DNA from 4 places in the Streptomyces sp. M92 genome. Region 2 is predicted to be linked to each of the others. Evidence: riboswitches for the same ligand, from Rfam matches in the RefSeq annotation. Region 2 holds a riboswitch; each other region holds the start of a gene.
The links. Region 2 has a riboswitch for cyclic di-AMP ahead of M6G08_RS11320 (transglycosylase SLT domain-containing protein). Riboswitches for the same ligand answer to the same signal wherever they lie in the genome.
Positions count from the first base shown of each region.

Region 1: it holds a riboswitch for cyclic di-AMP, as region 2 does, so the genes downstream of both, M6G08_RS06845 (M23 family metallopeptidase) here and M6G08_RS11320 (transglycosylase SLT domain-containing protein) in region 2, are expected to answer to the same signal.
Region 3: it holds a riboswitch for cyclic di-AMP, as region 2 does, so the genes downstream of both, M6G08_RS21150 (M23 family metallopeptidase) here and M6G08_RS11320 (transglycosylase SLT domain-containing protein) in region 2, are expected to answer to the same signal.
Region 4: it holds a riboswitch for cyclic di-AMP, as region 2 does, so the genes downstream of both, M6G08_RS33955 (LysM peptidoglycan-binding domain-containing protein) here and M6G08_RS11320 (transglycosylase SLT domain-containing protein) in region 2, are expected to answer to the same signal.

Region 1 is NZ_CP101137.1:1,528,091-1,532,639, forward strand. It holds gene M6G08_RS06835 (PrsW family intramembrane metalloprotease) at 1-543, shown strand, start outside; gene M6G08_RS06840 (aldo/keto reductase) at 550-1,494, opposite strand; gene M6G08_RS06845 (M23 family metallopeptidase) at 1,634-2,668, opposite strand; cyclic di-AMP (ydaO/yuaA leader) riboswitch at 2,679-2,836, opposite strand; gene M6G08_RS06850 (PP2C family protein-serine/threonine phosphatase) at 3,085-4,269, opposite strand; tRNA gene M6G08_RS06855 (tRNA-Met) at 4,436-4,509, opposite strand.
Region 2 is NZ_CP101137.1:2,483,856-2,488,404, reverse strand. It holds gene M6G08_RS11325 (polyprenyl synthetase family protein) at 190-1,200, opposite strand; cyclic di-AMP (ydaO/yuaA leader) riboswitch at 1,959-2,126, shown strand; gene M6G08_RS11320 (transglycosylase SLT domain-containing protein) at 2,131-2,649, shown strand; gene M6G08_RS11315 (HAD family hydrolase) at 2,678-3,487, opposite strand; gene M6G08_RS11310 (GNAT family N-acetyltransferase) at 3,758-4,549, shown strand, end outside.
Region 3 is NZ_CP101137.1:4,722,858-4,727,406, forward strand. It holds gene M6G08_RS21130 (aspartate aminotransferase family protein) at 1-474, shown strand, start outside; gene M6G08_RS21135 (helix-turn-helix domain-containing protein) at 563-1,198, shown strand; gene M6G08_RS21140 (DUF6126 family protein) at 1,195-1,317, shown strand; gene M6G08_RS21145 (tyrosine-protein phosphatase) at 1,327-2,124, opposite strand; cyclic di-AMP (ydaO/yuaA leader) riboswitch at 2,547-2,706, shown strand; gene M6G08_RS21150 (M23 family metallopeptidase) at 2,709-3,650, shown strand; gene M6G08_RS21155 (SGNH/GDSL hydrolase family protein) at 3,886-4,549, shown strand, end outside.
Region 4 is NZ_CP101137.1:7,361,434-7,365,982, reverse strand. It holds gene M6G08_RS33965 (cytochrome P450 family protein) at 1-560, shown strand, start outside; gene M6G08_RS33960 (transglycosylase family protein) at 708-1,781, shown strand; cyclic di-AMP (ydaO/yuaA leader) riboswitch at 1,965-2,131, shown strand; gene M6G08_RS33955 (LysM peptidoglycan-binding domain-containing protein) at 2,135-2,857, shown strand; gene eno (phosphopyruvate hydratase) at 3,151-4,431, shown strand; gene M6G08_RS33945 (FtsB family cell division protein) at 4,531-4,549, shown strand, end outside.

The sequences.
Region 1 (4,549 bases), 960 kb from region 2:
TGGACCCGGCAGCGCGAACTGCGCACCGTGCGCACCGAGCTGCCCGCCTACGTCATGGCCGGCTGGCTGGCCCCGGCGGAGCCGCACGCCCTCGGCTCGATGCACGCCCGCCGACTCGCCCGGCAGTACGCCCGTCGGCACGCCGGGAAGCAGGCCGCGCGGGCGGTGGCGCAGTACGAGGCGTACGCGACCTCGCTGGCGTTCCTGCGGCAGCGGGGGCGAGCGGGCCGCGCGGGCGCCGGCTTCGCCGTACGGGAACGGGAACTGCTGGGCGCCCTGTGGCAGCGCCGCGAGGTGGCACGTCCGGCACTGGACCACGCGGCCCGCGCCACCGCTCCCCCGCCCGTCGCCCCCTGGCCCGGGTCCGGGGTGACCGGAGCGCCCGGGGTGTACGGCGCCACCGTGGCTCACGCCACGTACGGCTACGCGGGCCCCTGGACTCCGGCCTTCGCGGCGGCCCCGTCACCGGCCCCGTACGCCGTGCCGGCCCGGCCCTCGTACCCGTACCCGCCGTACGCCCGGCCCCACCTCCACCGGCCGTAGCCTGCCTCAGGCCGACGCCTCCGTCAGCCGCCCGGTCTCGTCCTCCGTCAAGGTCAGCTCCGCCACCCCCAGCAGCGCCGACAGCTGCTCCACCGTGCGCGCGGACGCGATCGGCGCGGCCACCGTCGGCTGTGCGGCCAGCCAGGCCAGGGCGACCGTGGCGACGGGGGCGGAGTGGGTCTCGGCGATCTCGTCCAGGACCGCGAGGACCCGCTGCCCGCGCTCGCTCTCCAGGTGCTTGGCGGCGCCGCCCGCGCGCGGGCTGTCGACGGTCGCGCCGGGCCGGTACTTGCCGGTGAGGAAGCCGGACGCGAGGGCGTAGTAGGGCACGGCGGCCAGACCGGACCGCTCGGCGAGGTCGCGCAGTCCGCCCTCGTAGGTGTCGCGGGAGACCAGGTTGTAGTGGGGCTGGAGTGCCACGTACCGGGCGAGGCCCTCCCGGTCGGAGAAGTCCAGGGAGGCGGCGAGCCGCTCGGCGGAGATGTTGGAGGCGGCGATGTGCCGGACCTTGCCCGCCCGCACCAGTTCGTCGAGCGCGCCGATGATCTCCTCGACCGGCACCTCGGGCTTGTCGAAGTGGGTGTAGTAGAGGTCGATGTGGTCGGTGCCCAGGCGGCGCAGCGAGGCGTCGGCGGCCGCCTTGATGTTCGCGGCGCTCAGTCCCGGGTAGTCGGGGTGCTGGCTGACCTTGGTGGCGAGGACGACGTCGTCACGGTTGCCGCGGGCCGCGAGCCACTTGCCGAGGACGGTCTCGGACTCGCCGCCGCTGTTGCCGTCGACCCAGGCGGAGTAGGAGTCGGCGGTGTCGACGAAGTTGCCGCCCGCCGCGGTGTAGGCGTCGAGGACGGCGAAGGAGGTGTCCTGGTCGGCGGTCCAGCCGAAGACGTTGCCGCCGAGGGCGAGGGGGAAGACCTTCAGGTCGGAGGAGCCGAGCTTGCGCAGAGGAGTCATGTACTGCGTCAACGAGCCCGGCGGATCCCGGGATTCCGGCAGCGGGGCAAAAATCCCGCAAACCGGCAGCCCTGACGTCGGGGGGTCGCCGTCAGGACCGCCGGGGATCAGGAGTGACGACCGGCGTGTGCGGTGTGGCTCAGGGGGTGAGGCCCTTGCTCTGCAGCCAGGCCATCGGGTCGAGGCTGCCGCCGCCGGCCGTGTGGACCTCCATGTGCAGGTGGGCGCCGGTGACGTTGCCGGTGGCGCCGACGCGGCCGATGACGTCGCCGGTGGTGACCTTCTGGCCGACGCTGACGCTGATCGAGGACTGGTGGGCGTACCAGATCTCGGTGCCGTCGTCGAGGGTGAGCACGGTCTTGTAGCCGTACGACCCCTCGTACCCGGCCGACGTGATGGTGCCGCTGTGCACCGCCTTGAGCAGCGTGCCCGTGGGGGCGGCGAAGTCGAGGCCGGTGTGGTGGCCGGAGGACCAGTAGGGGCCCGCCTGCCCGAAGGTGGAGGAGATCGTGTACGAGGAGGTGGGCAGCGTGAACTGCTTGGCCAGCTTCGCGAGCCGCTCGGCCTCGGCCTTCTTCGCGGCTTCCTCCTCCGCCTTCTTCTTGGCGGCGGCGGCCTCGGCCTCGGCCTCCTTCTCCGCCTTGGCGGCGGCTTCCGCGGCCTTCTTCTCGGCGGCGGCCGCTGCCTCGGCGGCGGCCTTGCTCTCGACCTGGGCCTGCTGCTGCTCGGCCTGTGCCATGATCCGCGCCCGCAGCGACTCACCCGCGTCGGAGGTGCCGCTTTCCTCCCCCGTGCCGGCGGAGGCGGCGGCGATGCCGCTGAGCGGGGTGGCGGAACCCTCGGGCTCGGGCTCCTCGTCGGAGAGGATCGAGCCGACGTTCGGCATGTCCGGCATGGAGATGGACACCGGCGGCTTGCCGGTCTGCGCGCTGGCCATGCCGCCGGCGCCGACGGCGGCTATGACACCGACGCCGAGGACGGTGGAGCTGCGGGCGAGTCCGCCGCGCTGCTTGGCGACGCGGTGCCGGCCGCGCACGGGGCGGATGGACTCCGCGGTGGGGTTCCACTCCTCCCAGGGGCCCTCTTCGGCGCGGTGGACGTCGTAGCCGAAGGTGTCGGTGTCGTGCCCGCTGGGCACGAACGGGGCCTCGGGGGCAGGCCGGTTGGACGCCACGTGGGCGTACTCCTTTCCTTCCTTTCGCCTACCGGGTTAGCTGACGGGTTCGGAGCAGGAAGGTCTCCTACGCGCGTATATCCGCCGTGCCTGGCACGGCGTCATACGCCCGATTCACCCCAAGTGGTGGTTCCCCGGTTCCCTCGCGGGATTCGGCGCGTGCGCACGGAGCCGCCTTCTGTGACGGCTGGGACGACCGCGCTGCGTTATCGAACGTTAATAGACGGGGGCCTCGGATTCCAAGCCGTTCCGCTTGATCATTAACAGAACCCGGGGTGACACAGGCCTCATGAACGGTGAAATCCGCACGAGTTGACCCCTCCTCAGCGCCCCTTCGGCACCCCTTTCCGCAAGCACCACACCTGACGGTATGTCAGTTGTTATGCGCAGGGCGCTCGCCCCGTCACGGGCCGTGGTCAGGGCCGTCGTACGGCGAGCAGCGCCATGTCGTCGGCCATGCCGCCCCCGGAGTGCCTGCGCACGTCCTCGGCGAGGGTGCCGAGCAGGTCTTCCGGGTGCCGGAACACACAGCCGGCCAGCCGCTCGTGCGGGTCGTAGAACTCGCCCCGGCCGTCGCGGGCTTCCGACAGTCCGTCGGTGTAGAGCAGCAGCGTGGCCCCGCCGGGGAACGGGGCCTCCTCCGCCCGGTCGGGCCACACGCCCAGTTCCCCCATCCCGAGCGGCAGCGCCGACTCCCGGGCGGGCAGCAGGCGCAGGGTGCCGTCGGCGTAGAGCAGCAGCGGTGGCGGGTGCCCCCGGTTGAGGACGCGGACGACGCCGTCGCCGTGCGGGAGTTCGGCGAGTACGGCGGTGGTGAACCCCTCGAAGGCGTCCAGCCCGTCGCGCCGGGTGCCCTCGCGGGCCAGCGCCCGCTCCAGCCGCTGGGCCACCGCCTCCAGTGTCGCCTCCTGTTCGGCGGCCTCCCGGAACGCGCCGATCACGACGGCGACGGCGGCGACCGCGCCCATGCCCTTGCCCCGCACGTCGCCGACGATGAGCCGGATGCCGCGCGGGCTGTCCTGCACGGCGTACAGGTCGCCGCCGATGAAGGCGTCGGCCTGCGCCGCCTCGTAGCAGGCGGCGATCTCGAAGCCGCCGATCCGCTCGGCGGGCTCGGGCAGCACGGCCCGCTGGGCGGCCTCGGCGATCTCGCGGACGGAGACGAGCCGCTCGCCGGTGCGGCGCACGAAGGCGTTGACGAGGACGGCGAGCACGGCCACCGTCGTGATGGTGATCAGCTCCGTGAGGGAGTCGACGTAGTGGATGACCTCCTTGGTCAGCTGGAGCCCGACGACGGCGGCGACCACGGCGGCACTCGTGAGCACCGTGCCGCGCCGCGAGTAGACCGCGGCGGCGACCAGGGGCGCGGCCGTGTAGAGGGGGCCCGCGGTGAAGTAGCGGGGGGTGAGGATGTCGTACAGGACGGCGACGACGATCAGCAGGACGGGCAGCGCGCGTACCAGGACCCGCCCGTAGGGGGCCCGGCGGCGCGGCTCTTCCCCGGGCGGCAGTACGCCGGCGGTGACGCCCAGTCCGGGGTCGGGCACGGGATCGCCGGGGAGCCGGCCGCCGGCCCTGGCGTACGCCCCCTCGTCGTCCACGTCACCTGGCCGCACCACTCGTCTCCCGCCACCCCGCACGTCCGCGCCGCTTGCCGCCTGGCCCTCCAGGTTTGCGGGAGTGGAGGCGGGGGGCGAGTCGTGAGGGCCGACCGGGTGAACGCACCGAGGGCCGGAATCCTCATGGATTCCGGCCCTCGGCCTTCAGTAGCGGGGACAGGATTTGAACCTGCGACCTCTGGGTTATGAGCCCAGCGAGCTACCGAGCTGCTCCACCCCGCGTCGTTGTGTTCACCACTGTACGTCATCCGGGGGGCGGAAT
Region 2 (4,549 bases):
TCTCACCCGAATCGGTGAGGATTGGTGTTTTCCGTGGTGTCCATCTGACCAAATCGGCCGGGGAGAAGCGTCAGACCGCGGACTCAACTCCGCGTACTCCTACGGGATGACACCGACGGGCGGCGGCTCCCCCGGCCCGTAGGGGGCGGGGTACGCCCACGACGTGAGGCGGGTCACCGCACCGCGCGGTCAGCCGGCCCGGTGCACCACGGCGTCGCACAGCTCCACCAGCGCGGACTTCGCCTCGCACTCCCGCAGCGGGGCCAGCGCCGCCCGGGCGTCCCTGGCATACCGGACGGTGTCCTTGCGCGCCTGTTCCAGCGCGGGGTGGGCGCGCAGCAGGCGCAGGGCCTCGGCGTGCCGGGCGTCGTCGCTCAGGTCGGAGTCGAGCAGCTCGGACAGGGCGACGTCCTCGGCGAGCCCCAGCCGCTCCGCGCGCTCGCGCAGCCGCAGGACCGGCAGGGTCGGGATGCCCTCGCGCAGGTCGGTGCCGGGGGTCTTGCCGGACTCCTGGGAGTCGGAGGCGATGTCCAGGACGTCGTCCGCGAGCTGGAAGGCGACGCCGAGCCGCTCGCCGTACTGGGTGAGCACGTCGACGACGGTCTCGTCGGCGCCCGACATCATCGCGCCGAACCGGCAGGAGACCGCCACCAGCGACCCCGTCTTGCCGCCCAGCACGTCCAGGTAGTGGTCGACCGGGTCACGTCCGTCCTGCGGCCCGGCCGTCTCGAGGATCTGGCCGGTGACCAGCCGCTCGAACGCCAGCGCCTGCACGCGGACCGCCTCGGGGCCGAGGTCGGCGAGGATCTGGGAGGCGCGGGCGAAGAGGAAGTCGCCGGTGAGGACGGCGACCGAGTTGCCCCAGCGGGTGTTCGCGCTGGGCACCCCGCGGCGCACGGCGGCCTCGTCCATCACGTCGTCGTGGTACAGGGTGGCGAGGTGGGTCAGCTCGACGACGACGGCCGAGGGCACGATGCCGGGGGCGTAGGGGTCGCCGAACTGGGCCGAGAGCATCACCAGCAGTGGCCGGAACCGTTTGCCGCCGGCCCGCACCAGGTGCTGGGCGGCCTCCGTGATGAAGGGCACCTCGCTTTTGGTTGCCTCAAGCAACCCTTCCTCGACCGCGACCAATCCGGCCTGGACATCGGCTTCCAGAGCCTGGTCCCGCACGCTCAGCCCGAACGGCCCGACGACGGTCACGAGGGGTCTCCTGTCTGCTGGTGTCTACTGGCGATTACCTGGTTTGTCGATAGGTCGCTGCCACCACTCAAGTCAGCGTATCCGGTCACGTTTCGATCACCGCTAGCGCCCACCGTTACAGGCCGGTCGGTATCGGATCATGCGCGGTATGTTTTTGATCAGGCGATATGAGCAGATATCGATCGACACCCTCGACGCCAGAAGCCGCCACCGAAGATCACATCACCCCTCCCAACGGCCCGCACTCCGAGTACGTCACCCACTCGGCCCTCCTCTGTCGATACGAACGCATGCCCGCAGGGCGCGCTCGTGAACACCGGACAGCACGGCGGCCGCTCACGGAGACCGCCCGACGGCACCTCGGGGCCGGCCGCTCACCCGCCCCGAGGCCCACCCACTCCCGAAGCCCTCCCACCCCCGAGGCCCTCCCACCCCCGACGCCCTCCCACTCCCGAAGCCCTCCCGACCTGCGAACGATTGACTCACACTTGGGCTGAATGCCCGAATTGCCGCTCTTATTGAGGCCGGTGAGTTGGCTCACTTCGGGCCACCCGCAGGCAACCCGGCCGCCGACTGCGCCCTCCCGTTGCCCCGCAAGCGAGTTGAAGCTTGGCGGCCGCAAAGGATCAAGCACCCCAAATGCCCCAGACCAAGGTCAACAGGCGTGTTGGGTGATTCCTGCACTTGTTCCGGACATGTGCTCTCGCATACGTTCCCGGCCTGTCGGGCGGACGCCGAATCCTGCCACCGCCCGGACGCACAGTCATCCGCCAACACACTCGCCGGCAGGAGCGGGGGACCCAGGTAAGTCGCCGCACCGGTCACCACCGGAGCGGCTCGGGGTGAAGCCGTGCCCGTCAGGGCCCGGCCGGGCACCTCCCCGCCCGAACCCGACAGCTCACCTCGCAGGCGTAAGGAGAGGGACTCAGCATGTCTGCCAACGGTCAGAACCGTCACGCCCGCGCCGGCCGTATCGCCCGGAAGCTGGCTGTGGCCGGCACCGGCGCCGCGGTGCTCGCCCTGCCGCTCATCGGTGCCACCAGCGCCTCCGCGGCCACCCCGGCCGCCGCGCCGGCCGCCACCGCCACCGCCACCGCCACCGCCACCGCCACCGCCACCACGGCGTACTCGAACAACCTCGACGGCTGGATCCGCGAGTCGCTCGACGTCATGGCGCAGCACGGCATCCCCGGCACCTACGAGGGCATCCACCGCAACATCATGCGGGAGTCGTCCGGCAACCCGCTCGCCATCAACAACTGGGACATCAACGCCATCAACGGCACCCCGTCCAAGGGCCTGCTCCAGGTGATCGACCCGACCTTCCGGGCGTACCACGTCGAGGGCACCTCCTGGGACCCGTACGACCCGGTCGCCAACATCACCGCCGCCTGCAACTACGCGGCCGACCGCTACGGCTCCATCGACAACGTCTTCGGTGCTTACTGAGCCGCACCCGGGCGCGTACTGAGCCGCATCAAGAGGTACTGAAGATCCGTTCGAGGACGACGGCCACGCCGTCGTCCTCGTTCGCCGTGGTGACCTCGTCGGCGACCGCCTTGAGTTCGGGGTGGGCGCCGGCCATGGCGACACCGTGGGCAGCCCAGTGGAACATGGGGATGTCGTTGGGCATGTCCCCGAAGGCGATCGTCCGCTGCCGGCCCACCCCCAGGCGCTCCGCGGCCAGCGCCAGGCCGGTCGCCTTGGTGATGCCGCACGGCTGGAGCTCCACCGTCCCCGGCCCCGACATGGTGACCGTGGCGAGGGAGCCGACCACCGCGCGCGCCGTCGCCGCCAACTCGTCGTCGGACAGGTCGGGGTGGCGCAGCAGCACCTTGCTGATCGGCGTGGCCCACAGTTCGTCGCGCCGGCCGACGCGCACCGCGGGCAGGGTGGGGTGGGGCATCAGGTACCCGGGCTCGATGAGGGTGAGGCCGTCGACGCCGTCCTGGTCGACCGCGGCGTACACCTGCCCGACCTCCGCCTCGATCTTGCCGAGCGCGGTCTCGGCCAGTTCCCGGTCCAGGGTGACCGACCAGAGCATCCGGTGCGCGCCCGCGTCGTACACCTGCGCGCCCTGTCCGCACACCGCGAGCCCCGTGCAGCCGAGGCGGTCCAGGAGGGGCCGCACCCTGGGCGCCGGCCGCCCCGTCACCACCAGGTGCCGCGCACCGGCGTCGGCCGCCCGGGCCAGCGCGGCCAGCGACCGGTCGGAGACGGTGTCGTCGCCGCGGAGCAGCGTGCCGTCGAGGTCGGTGGCGACGAGTGAGTATGCGGTGCGGTCCATGATCAGAGAATACGGACGCGGCACGTGCCCGACTCACCCGCGACCGCTTCCGGACCGCTTCCGAACGAGGGCGCAGCGAGTACGTCCGAGTACGCACGACGACGCCCGATCGTGTCCGAAACCTTACACATCATCGGCTAAAGCCGGTTAAAGGCCTGTGCACCGGTTGGCAACAAGATGGTCCGCTACCTACCGGCCGGGCGGCCCCGGAGGTACCTTCCTTGTGTCCAGGGGGAGCTTGATCGGGGGGTCGGGTTGAACAGCGGACGTGTGCGTGTGCTCAGGCCGGAGGAACTGGGCGAGGGGGAACGGGAACGCTGGCGCGAGCTGCGCGCCAAGTCGACGGCGCCACGCAATCCGTTCATGGAACCGGAGTTCACCGACGTCGTGGGCCGGGTGCGGCCGCGAGCGCGGGTGGCAGTGGTGTACGACGGCGGAGAGGCGGCGGGTTTCCTGCCGCACGAGCGCGGGCCCCTGGGGCAGGGCCGCGCGATCGGGCTCGGGGTGTCGGACTGCCAGGGCGCGGTGCTGCGCCAGGACCTCGCCCCTGACACCCGCCGACTGCTGCGGGCCTGCTCCCTGTCCAGCTTCGCCTTCGACAACCTGGAGGCGGACCAGGGTCTGTTCGTGCCGCTCGCCGCCGAGGAGCACGCCACCTACGTCATCGACGTGGAGCAGGGGTACGCGGCGTACGAGAGCGCGCTGCGCGCGCGGTCGCCGAAGTTCCTGAAGACCACCCTCGCCAAGGAGCGCCGGCTCGGCCGCCAGGTCGGGGACGTGCGCTTCGTCTTCGACGAGCGCGACCCGGCCGCACTGCGCACCCTCATGGGCTGGAAGTCGGCGCAGTACCGCAGGACGGGGCGCCGGGACCGGTTCGCCCGGGAGTGGATCACCCGGCTCGTCCGGCGGCTGGCCGGGACCCGGGCGCCGGAGTGCACGGGCACGCTGTCCGTGCTCTACGCCGGCGGACGGCCGGTCGCCGCCCACTTCGGGCTCCGCTCGGCGACGGTCCTGGCGTGTTGGTTCCCGGCGTACGACCCGGACTTCGCCAAGTACTCGCCG
Region 3 (4,549 bases), 2.2 Mb from region 2:
AACGCGCAGGCCATGGCCGCCGGGCTCGCGGTCCTGTCCGTGATGGAGAACGAGGAGATCGTCGCGAACGCCGCCGCGGTCGGTGAGCGGCTGAAGTCCCGGCTCGCGGCGCTGGTGGACCGCTACGAGCTGCTCGCCGACGTCCGGGGCCGGGGGCTGATGATCGGCATCGAGTTCGGCCGGCCCCGGTCCCTGAAGCTGCGCAGCCGCTGGACGATGCTCCAGGCGGCCCGGAAGGGGCTCTTCGCGCAGATGGTCGTGGTGCCGTTGCTCCAGCGCCACCACATCCTGACCCAGGTGTCCGGCGACCATCTGGAGGTGATCAAACTGATCCCGCCCCTGATCATCGACATGGCGGACGCGGACCGGTTCGTGGACGCCTTCACCGAGGTGATGGAGGACGCGCACAACGGCGGCGGCCTGATGTGGGACTTCGGCAAGACGCTGGTCAAGCAGGCGGTCGCCAACCGTTAGGGGGCCGCGGCGGAAGCGCCGCCCGAGGCTCTTTGCCTCACAGGCAAGAAAATTGCCTGCCGGGCAATGTTCGGGCTGAATGGGAGGCATGACCTCCCACGAGTCCGGTCCCCCGGCCGATGCGGTGTCCGTCGTGGCGCCGCAGCTGCGGGCCCTGCGGCGCCGGGCCGCCCTCACCCTGGAGGCCGCGGCCCGTGCCGCCGGGCTGTCGCCCGCGCACCTCTCCCGGCTGGAGACCGGGCAGCGCCAGCCCTCGCTGCCGATGCTCCTGTCCCTCGCCCGTGTCTACGGTACGACCGTCTCGGAGCTGCTCGGCGAGACGGCCGCGGACCGGGAGGCGGTCGTGCGGGCCGACGCCATGGAACCGACCTTCGCCGGCGGCTGGACGTACTGGCAGGCCGGTGGGGCCGGCCGCGGCATGCAGGCCCTGCGCGTGCACGTGCCGCACGGCTCCCAGGGCGACATCGTGCGGGTGCACCCGGGCGAGGAGTGGATCCACGTCCTGCGGGGCCGGCTGCGACTCCGGCTCGGGGACGCGGTGCACCGGCTCGGCCCGGGCGACAGCGCGCACTTCGACTCGCTGACCCCGCACCGCATCGCCGCCCGGGACGCCGACGGGGTCGACCTCCTCTTCGTCCACACGCTGCTCCAGAGCCCGACGGCGGCGCTGTGCCTGGGACCGGCCACCACGCCGGGCCACCCCTTCCCTGGAGAGACATCATGAACATGCAGGAAAAGTGGCCGCGCGCGGTCTGGGTGCGGCTCTTCATCTACCTCGTCGTGGGGCACGTGCTGGCGGCCTTCATCTACCTGCTCTTCGAGGTGGGTGCCAACAGCGGGTGAGTGGCCGCCTCAGTCCAGCATCCGCTCGCGCAGCCGCTCCCGGGTCTGCGGAGTGATCCGCAGGCCCTTCTCCAGGTAGGCGTCGACGCCGCCCCAGGTCTGCTCGACGGTCTCGAAGGCCGCCGCCAGGTACTCGGCGCGGGCGTCGAAGAGGGGGCTGAGCAGCTCCATGACCTCGGGGGAGTAGGCGGAGGCGGCGGTGCTGCTGCGGCGCACCTTGTAGCGGCGGTGCGTGGCGTTCGACTTCAGGTAGTCCTCGGCGACGGCGTCGCGCTCGACGCCGAGGGCGAGCAGCGTGACCGCGATCGACAGGCCCGCGCGGTCCTTGCCGGCCGCGCAGTGCATCAGGGCGGGGACGCTGTCCTCGGCGAGCGCGTGCAGCACCCGGGAGTGCTCCGCCGTGCGCTCCTTGATGATCATGCGGTACGAGTCGATCATTCGCTGGGCGCCCTTGCCGTCCGCGAGGATCTCGCGCAGCTGGTCGAGGTCGCCGTCGCGGACCATTTTCCAGAACTCGGCGCCGTCGGCCGGGTCGCTCAGCGGCAGGTTCACATTGCGCACGCCCGGAAGCTCGACGTCCGGGCCGTCGAGCTTCTGGTCGGCGGCGTTGCGGAAGTCGAAGATCGTGTGCAGACCCAGCGAGGACAGGAACGCGGCGTCCTCCCCGGTGGCGTGCGCGAGGTGGCCGCTGCGGAACAGCACCCCCTGCCGCACCCTCCGTCCGTCCACGGTCGGCAGCCCGCCCACGTCGCGGAAGTTGCGCACCCCGGCCAGCTCGGGTTCGGTCGACGGCACCTGCTGCGTCACGGGGGCTCCTCCCACTCCGCCCCGCCTGCGCCACTCGCCGACGGGTGCCACTCGACGATACGGCACGGTGCGGAGACGCAGGGGCGAAGTGAACCGACTGGGCCACGTCTGGGCCTTCTGCCCGAAATAGAGCCTTAATCCCAACTCGGTCCGGAATAAAAGGGGCTGAGGGAGACACGCGTGAGCAGCGTCATATCCGTGACGGTGCGTTGCCCGTCATGTTCACGTAATCCAGCTGGTTTCCAGGGCCGTTCACGGGAAACGGCTCCTCGGGAATCGACGGAGTGTGACGGCCGCTCCCGGTAATGGATCAACCGGAACACCCGTCGACGGAACCCCTCGCTTGTCCCTGTGCGTCTTGGTCCCTTACGTTCACCACCGATCCGGACGGACGCCTAATCCTGCCGCCGACCGGAGCCCGCATTCATCCACCACCCGTACACGGCAGGAGCGGGGGACCCACAGGTAACACCGCCTGTTCCGGTTCCCGGAACGGCTTGGGGTAAAGCCGCGTCTCGGCGCGGCCGGGCATCTCCAGCCCGAACCCGACAGCTCACCTCGCAGGCGCCGGAGAGGAATTCGCCATGCCCGCGAAGGGTAAGCACCGCCGTACCAAGGCCATGCGCCTGACCCGTGCCATCGCCGTCGCCGGAACCGGCGGCGCCGCGCTGGCGCTCCCGCTGATGGGTGCCGCCGGCGCCCAGGCCGCCCCCGCTCAGTCCGTCTCCGAGCAGGCCGTGCAGTCCGTTCCGACGTCGGCGAAGAAGGCCGCCGCCGAGAAGAACTCCGACTCGCGCACGTACACCGTGAAGAGCGGTGACTACCTCTCGAAGATCGCCGACGAGCAGGACGTCGACGGCGGCTGGAAGAAGCTCTACGCGGACAACCGCGAGGCCGTCGGGTCCGACCCGTCGCTGATCCACCCGGGCCTGGAGCTCACGCTCGGCGGACAGGCCGCCAAGGCCGAGCGGCCCGCTGCCGAGAAGCCCGCCCAGACCGAGCAGAAGCCGTCCGCCGAGAAGACCGAGTCGGCCGAGGCCGAGAAGTCCTCGGACGCCGGGAAGGCCTCCTCGGACTCCGGCTCCTCCGGCACGAGCACCCAGTCCGCCGGCACCACCAGCGGCTTCACCTCGCCGGTCCCGAGCGGCACCATCGGCACCCCGTACCACCAGTCGGGCAGCATGTGGTCCAGCGGCTACCACACCGGCACCGACTTCGTCGTGCCGACCGGCACCTCCCTCAAGGCCGTCGGCGCGGGCACCGTCGTCTCCGCCGGCTGGGGCGGCGCCTACGGCAACCAGGTCGTCATCCAGCTCGCCGACGGCCACTACGCCCAGTACGCCCACCTGTCCTCCCTCTCCGTCTCGGCCGGTCAGTCCGTGACGGCGGGTCAGCAGATCGGCCTGTCGGGCGCCACCGGCAACGTGACCGGCCCGCACCTGCACTTCGAGATCCGCACCACCCCGGACTACGGCTCGGACGTGGACCCGATCGCGTACCTGCGCTCGCACGGCGTCTCTCTCTGACAGCCGTTCCGGCGCGGCCCCGCGCCACCGAAGGCCGGACCCGGATCCCCGGGTCCGGCCTTCGGCCTGTCCGCACTCCGGCCCGTCCGTCCGCCGACGTATTCCTGAATTGGTGAACACTTTAGGCGTGGTGTTTCTCACCGGCCGTCAACCCTTTCCTACGGTCGCGTAGGTCACATTCCGAGGTGAATGATGGGCCGATGTGGCAGACGATTCGAAGAGTGACAGCAGAACAGTGATCGGGTCGTACGTGGCGGTGGGGGACAGCTTCACCGAGGGCGTCGGCGACCCCGGCCCCGACGGGGCGTTCGTCGGCTGGGCCGACCGGTTCGCCGTACTGCTCGCGGACCGGCGCCCCGAGGGCGACTTCACGTACACGAACCTCGCCGTACGCGGCAGGCTGCTCGACCAGATCGTGGCCGAGCAGGTGCCGCGGGCCGTCGAACTCGCGCCGGACCTGGTCTCGTTCTGCGCCGGCGGCAACGACATCATCCGGCCCGGCACCGACCCCGACGAGGTGGCCGAGCGGTTCGAGCGGGCGGTGGCCGCGCTGACCGCCGTCGCGGGCACCGTCCTGGTGACGACCGGATTCGACACCCGCGGGGTGCCCGTCCTCAAGCACCTGCGCGGCAAGATCGCCACGTACAACGGACACGTCCGTGCCGTCGCCGACCGCTACGGCTGCCCCGTGCTCGACCTGTGGTCGCTGCGCACGGTCCAGGACCGCAGGGCGTGGGACGCCGACCGGCTGCACCTGTCGCCGGAGGGCCACACGCGGGTGGCGCTGCGCGCCGGCCAGGTCCTCGGCCTGCCCGTCCCCGCCGACCCGGACCAGCCCTGGCCGCCGCTGCCGCCCCGCGGCACCCTGGACGTCCGGAGGGACGACGTGCACTGGGCCC
Region 4 (4,549 bases), 4.9 Mb from region 2:
TCCTTCTCTTCGCCGGCTTCGAGACCACCGTCAACCTGATCGGCAACGGTACGTACGCCCTGCTCACCCACCCCGAGCAGCGGGACCGCCTGCAGGCGTCCCTCGCCGCCGGCGAGCGGGGCCTGCTGGAGACCGGCGTCGAGGAACTCCTGCGCTACGACGGCCCGGTGGAGATGGCCACCTGGCGCTTCGCCACCCGGCCGCTCACCCTCGGCGGGCAGGACATCGCGCCCGGCGACCCCGTCCTCGTCGTCCTGGCCGCCGCCGACCGGGACCCGGAGCGCTTCACGGACCCGGACACCCTCGACCTCGCCCGCCGGGACAGCCAGCACCTGGGGTACGGACACGGCATCCACTACTGCCTCGGGGCCCCGCTCGCCCGGCTGGAGGGACAGACCGCGCTCGCCACGCTCCTCACCCGCCTCCCGGACCTCCGGCTCGCCGCGGAGCCCGGTGAACTGCGCTGGCGCGGCGGTCTCATCATGCGAGGCCTGCGCACCCTGCCCGTGTCCTTCACACCCGTCGCGGCATCGGCGGGTCATGGTGCGCCCCCGAAGTAAAAGTGACACGCGCTCAACTTTGTGATCTTCACGTGATCTGCGCGGCATGAACTTGTGACAAGCGATCATCTGCCTATACGTTCACGGATCAGCGTGGCCTGAGCGTTACCGCCGCGCGGTCCCCGCTGTCTCGTGAAAGGTCGTCGCATGCTCTCCGGGAACGGTCGTCACCGTCGCCCCCGCCAGGCTCCCGCCCTGGTCGTCGCCGCCGGAGTGACCGGCTCCGCCATCGCGATCCCCCTCCTCGGCGCCACCGGCGCCCACGCGGCCGACGGCGCGAACTGGGACCGGGTCGCCGAGTGCGAGACCGGCGGCGCCTGGAGCCAGAACAGCGGCAACGGGTACTACGGCGGCCTCCAGATCTCCCAGGAGGCCTGGGAGCGGTACGGCGGCCTGGAGTACGCGCGCAGCGCCGACCAGGCCAGCCGCTCGCAGCAGATCAGAGTCGCCGAGAACATACACGCGGACCAGGGCATCGCCTCCTGGCCGACCTGTGGTCTGCTCGCGGGACTGGGCAACGATTCGGGGGTCCTGGACGGCGGCACCGGTTCGGCCGGTGACGGTTCGTCGGGGACCGCGGATCCCTCGCCGACGCCCACCGCCCCGGAGGCGAGTGACCCGTCCGGCACGGCCGACCCGTCCGGTTCCACGAACCCGTCCGGCTCGACCGGTTCGGGCGAGACGTCCGAACCGGCCGCCGGGGCGTCTCCTTCGTCGTCCCCCGCGCCGACTTCTGACCCCTCGTCGACCAGTGAGGACGAAACGCCCAAGCCGGGCACTTCCGTCGAATCCGATTCCTCGGCGGGTGCCGACCCGCGGGAATCCGGCGGCCCGTCCACAGGAACCACCAAGGCCGATGGAACGGACAAGGTGGGGCAGAGTGACGGTGCGTCGACGGCCGCCGACGGTGGCGAGTCCGGTGCGGGGCGGCACCGCGGCGACAGTGCCGACGAGAGTGCGGCGAGCGGCCGTACGGACGGCCGTGCGGACGCCTCTTCGGGCCGGCACGCCTCGCGCGGTGAGGGTGAGGCGCGGGAGGCCGTGGACGGCGCCTACACGGTCCGTTCCGGAGACAGTCTCTGGGGCATCGCCGACTCCCTTGACCTCGACGGCGGGTGGCGTTCGCTCTACGCCGGCAACAAGGACGTCGTCGGCTCCGACCCGGACCACATCCTGCCCGGTCAGAAGCTCACGGTCACGGGCGAATCGGGCGAAAAGTAGGGGGAGTTCACGTCACGGTTAGAGACTTTATGTCCGTTTTGGATCTCGTGAGAGATAGGTCTCAGAAGCCGTGATCGTCTTTGAAAATCCGCGGAGCGCGTGTCTACGGTCATGACCGCTCGCCATCGCGGGCCCCGGCTGCCGCAACGCCGAATCCTGCCAGCGGCCGCACGGGAACAGTCGTCGCTTCGAGCGCCGCAGGCAGGAGCGGGGGAACCAAGGTAAGTGCCGCACCGGGCAGTTGAGCCGGAGCGGCTAGGGGTGGAGCCGAGTTCCGCGAGGGACCCGGCCGGGCAACTCAACCGGCCCGAACCCGACAGCTCACCTCGCAGGCGTCGGTGAGGGGATCAACCATGCTGTTTTCCGGCAAGGGCAAGCACCGCCGTCCGTCCAAGGCCACCCGTATCGTCGCCGTCGCCGGTGTCACCGGTGCCGCCGTCGCCGCCCCGCTGATGGCGGCCGGCAACGCCTCCGCCGCCACCGCGTCCGAGTGGGACGCCGTCGCGCAGTGCGAGTCCGGCGGCAACTGGTCCATCAACACCGGCAACGGTTACTACGGCGGTCTGCAGTTCTCCGCCTCCACCTGGGCCGGCTACGGCGGCACGCAGTACGCCGCGACCGCGGACCAGGCGACCAAGGCGCAGCAGATCGAGATCGCCGAGAAGGTGCTCGCGGGTCAGGGCAAGGGTGCCTGGCCGGTCTGCGGCACCGGCCTGTCGAACGCCGCGTACACCGGCGGCGGCTCCGAGAGCCAGGACAGCGGCTCCTCGCAGAGCCAGGACAGCGCCTCCACCGCCGAGCGCTCCACCGAGCAGAAGGCCTCCCGCTCCGACGAGCGTCCGGCCGCCGAGCCGAAGGCCGACAAGCCCGCCGAGAAGAAGACCGTCACCACCCCGACCGGCAAGAAGGTCGAGAAGGGCGACGGCGAGTACGAGGTCGTCAAGGGCGACACCCTCAGCTCGATCGCCGAGGAGCACGACGTGAAGGGCGGCTGGGCGAAGCTGTTCGAGCTGAACGGCGACATCGTCGACGACGCCGACCTGATCTACCCGGGCCAGCAGCTGCACCTGAAGTAAGCGGCGGCCCCCGTGACTCCCGCCCCGGTGCGTGTTCCCCCGTACGCACCGGGGCGGGTTTTTCGCGCCCTGGATCCAGCCCTGGATCCAGCCCCGGAATCACCCGTGATCCCGAACGGATTTTCGGAAACGTCTTTGTTCCGTTCGGAAACAATTTACTCTCGGTTCTGTCCAGCGGGTGGGCGATCGGCTGGCCGATCGCCCGGAGCCGGTTAGGCTCGGTCCCGCAGAGCCGCCGCGGTCCTCGGACCCGCGCGTCACACCGAAGCGTCACATTGAAGAAGGAGATGCTCGTGCCGTCCATCGACGTCGTCGTAGCCCGGGAAATCCTGGACTCCCGAGGCAACCCCACGGTCGAGGTCGAGGTCGGCCTCGACGACGGCAGCACGGGTCGTGCCGCCGTTCCCTCCGGCGCCTCCACCGGCGCCTTCGAGGCCATCGAACTCCGTGACGGCGATGCCGGCCGTTACCTGGGCAAGGGCGTCGAGAAGGCCGTCCTCGCCGTGATCGAGCAGATCGGCCCGGAGCTGGTCGGCTACGACGCCACCGAGCAGCGCCTGATCGACCAGGCCATGTTCGACCTGGACGCCACCGACAACAAGGGCTCGCTGGGCGCCAACGCCATCCTCGGCGTCTCCCTCGCCGTCGCCCACGCCGCCTCCGAGGCGTCCGACCTGCCGCTCTTCCGCTACCTGGGCGGCCCCAACGCGCACCTGCTGCCGGTGCCGATGATGAACATCCTGAACGGCGGCTCGCACGCCGACTCCAACGTGGACATCCAGGAGTTCATGATCGCCCCGATCGGCGCGGAGTCCTTCTCCGAGGCCCTGCGCTGGGGCGCCGAGGTCTACCACACCCTGAAGAAGGTCCTGAAGAGCAAGGGCCTGGCCACCGGCCTCGGCGACGAGGGCGGCTTCGCCCCGAACCTCGGCTCCAACCGCGAGGCCCTCGACCTCATCCTCGAGGCGATCAAGGAGGCCGGCTACACCCCCGGCGAGCAGATCGCCCTGGCGCTCGACGTGGCCGCCTCCGAGTTCTACAAGGACGGCGCCTACACCTTCGAGGGCAAGACGCGCTCCGCCGCCGAGATGACCGAGTACTACGCCGAGCTGGTCGACGCGTACCCGCTGGTCTCCATCGAGGACCCGCTGTTCGAGGACGACTGGGAGGGCTGGAAGACCATCACCGACAAGCTCGGTGACAAGGTCCAGCTCGTCGGCGACGACCTGTTCGTCACCAACCCGGAGCGCCTTGCCCGCGGCATCGACGAGAACGCCGCCAACGCCCTCCTCGTCAAGGTCAACCAGATCGGTTCGCTGACCGAGACCCTGGACGCCGTGGAGCTGGCCCAGCGCAACGGCTTCAAGTGCATGATGTCCCACCGCTCCGGCGAGACCGAGGACGTCACCATCGCCGACCTGGCCGTCGCCACCAACTGCGGCCAGATCAAGACCGGCGCCCCGGCCCGCTCCGAGCGCGTCGCCAAGTACAACCAGCTGCTGCGCATCGAGGAGATCCTCGACGACGCCGCGGTGTACGCCGGCCGCAGCGCGTTCCCCCGCTTCAAGGGCTGAGCACCGCCCTTGTAGGCAGCGTCGTACGTACGTCCCCGTACTCGGTCCCGTACCGTGTGCGGGGACGTACGCACGTGTGGACTGAAGGCGGGGACAGACATGGCGGTGAAGGACCGGG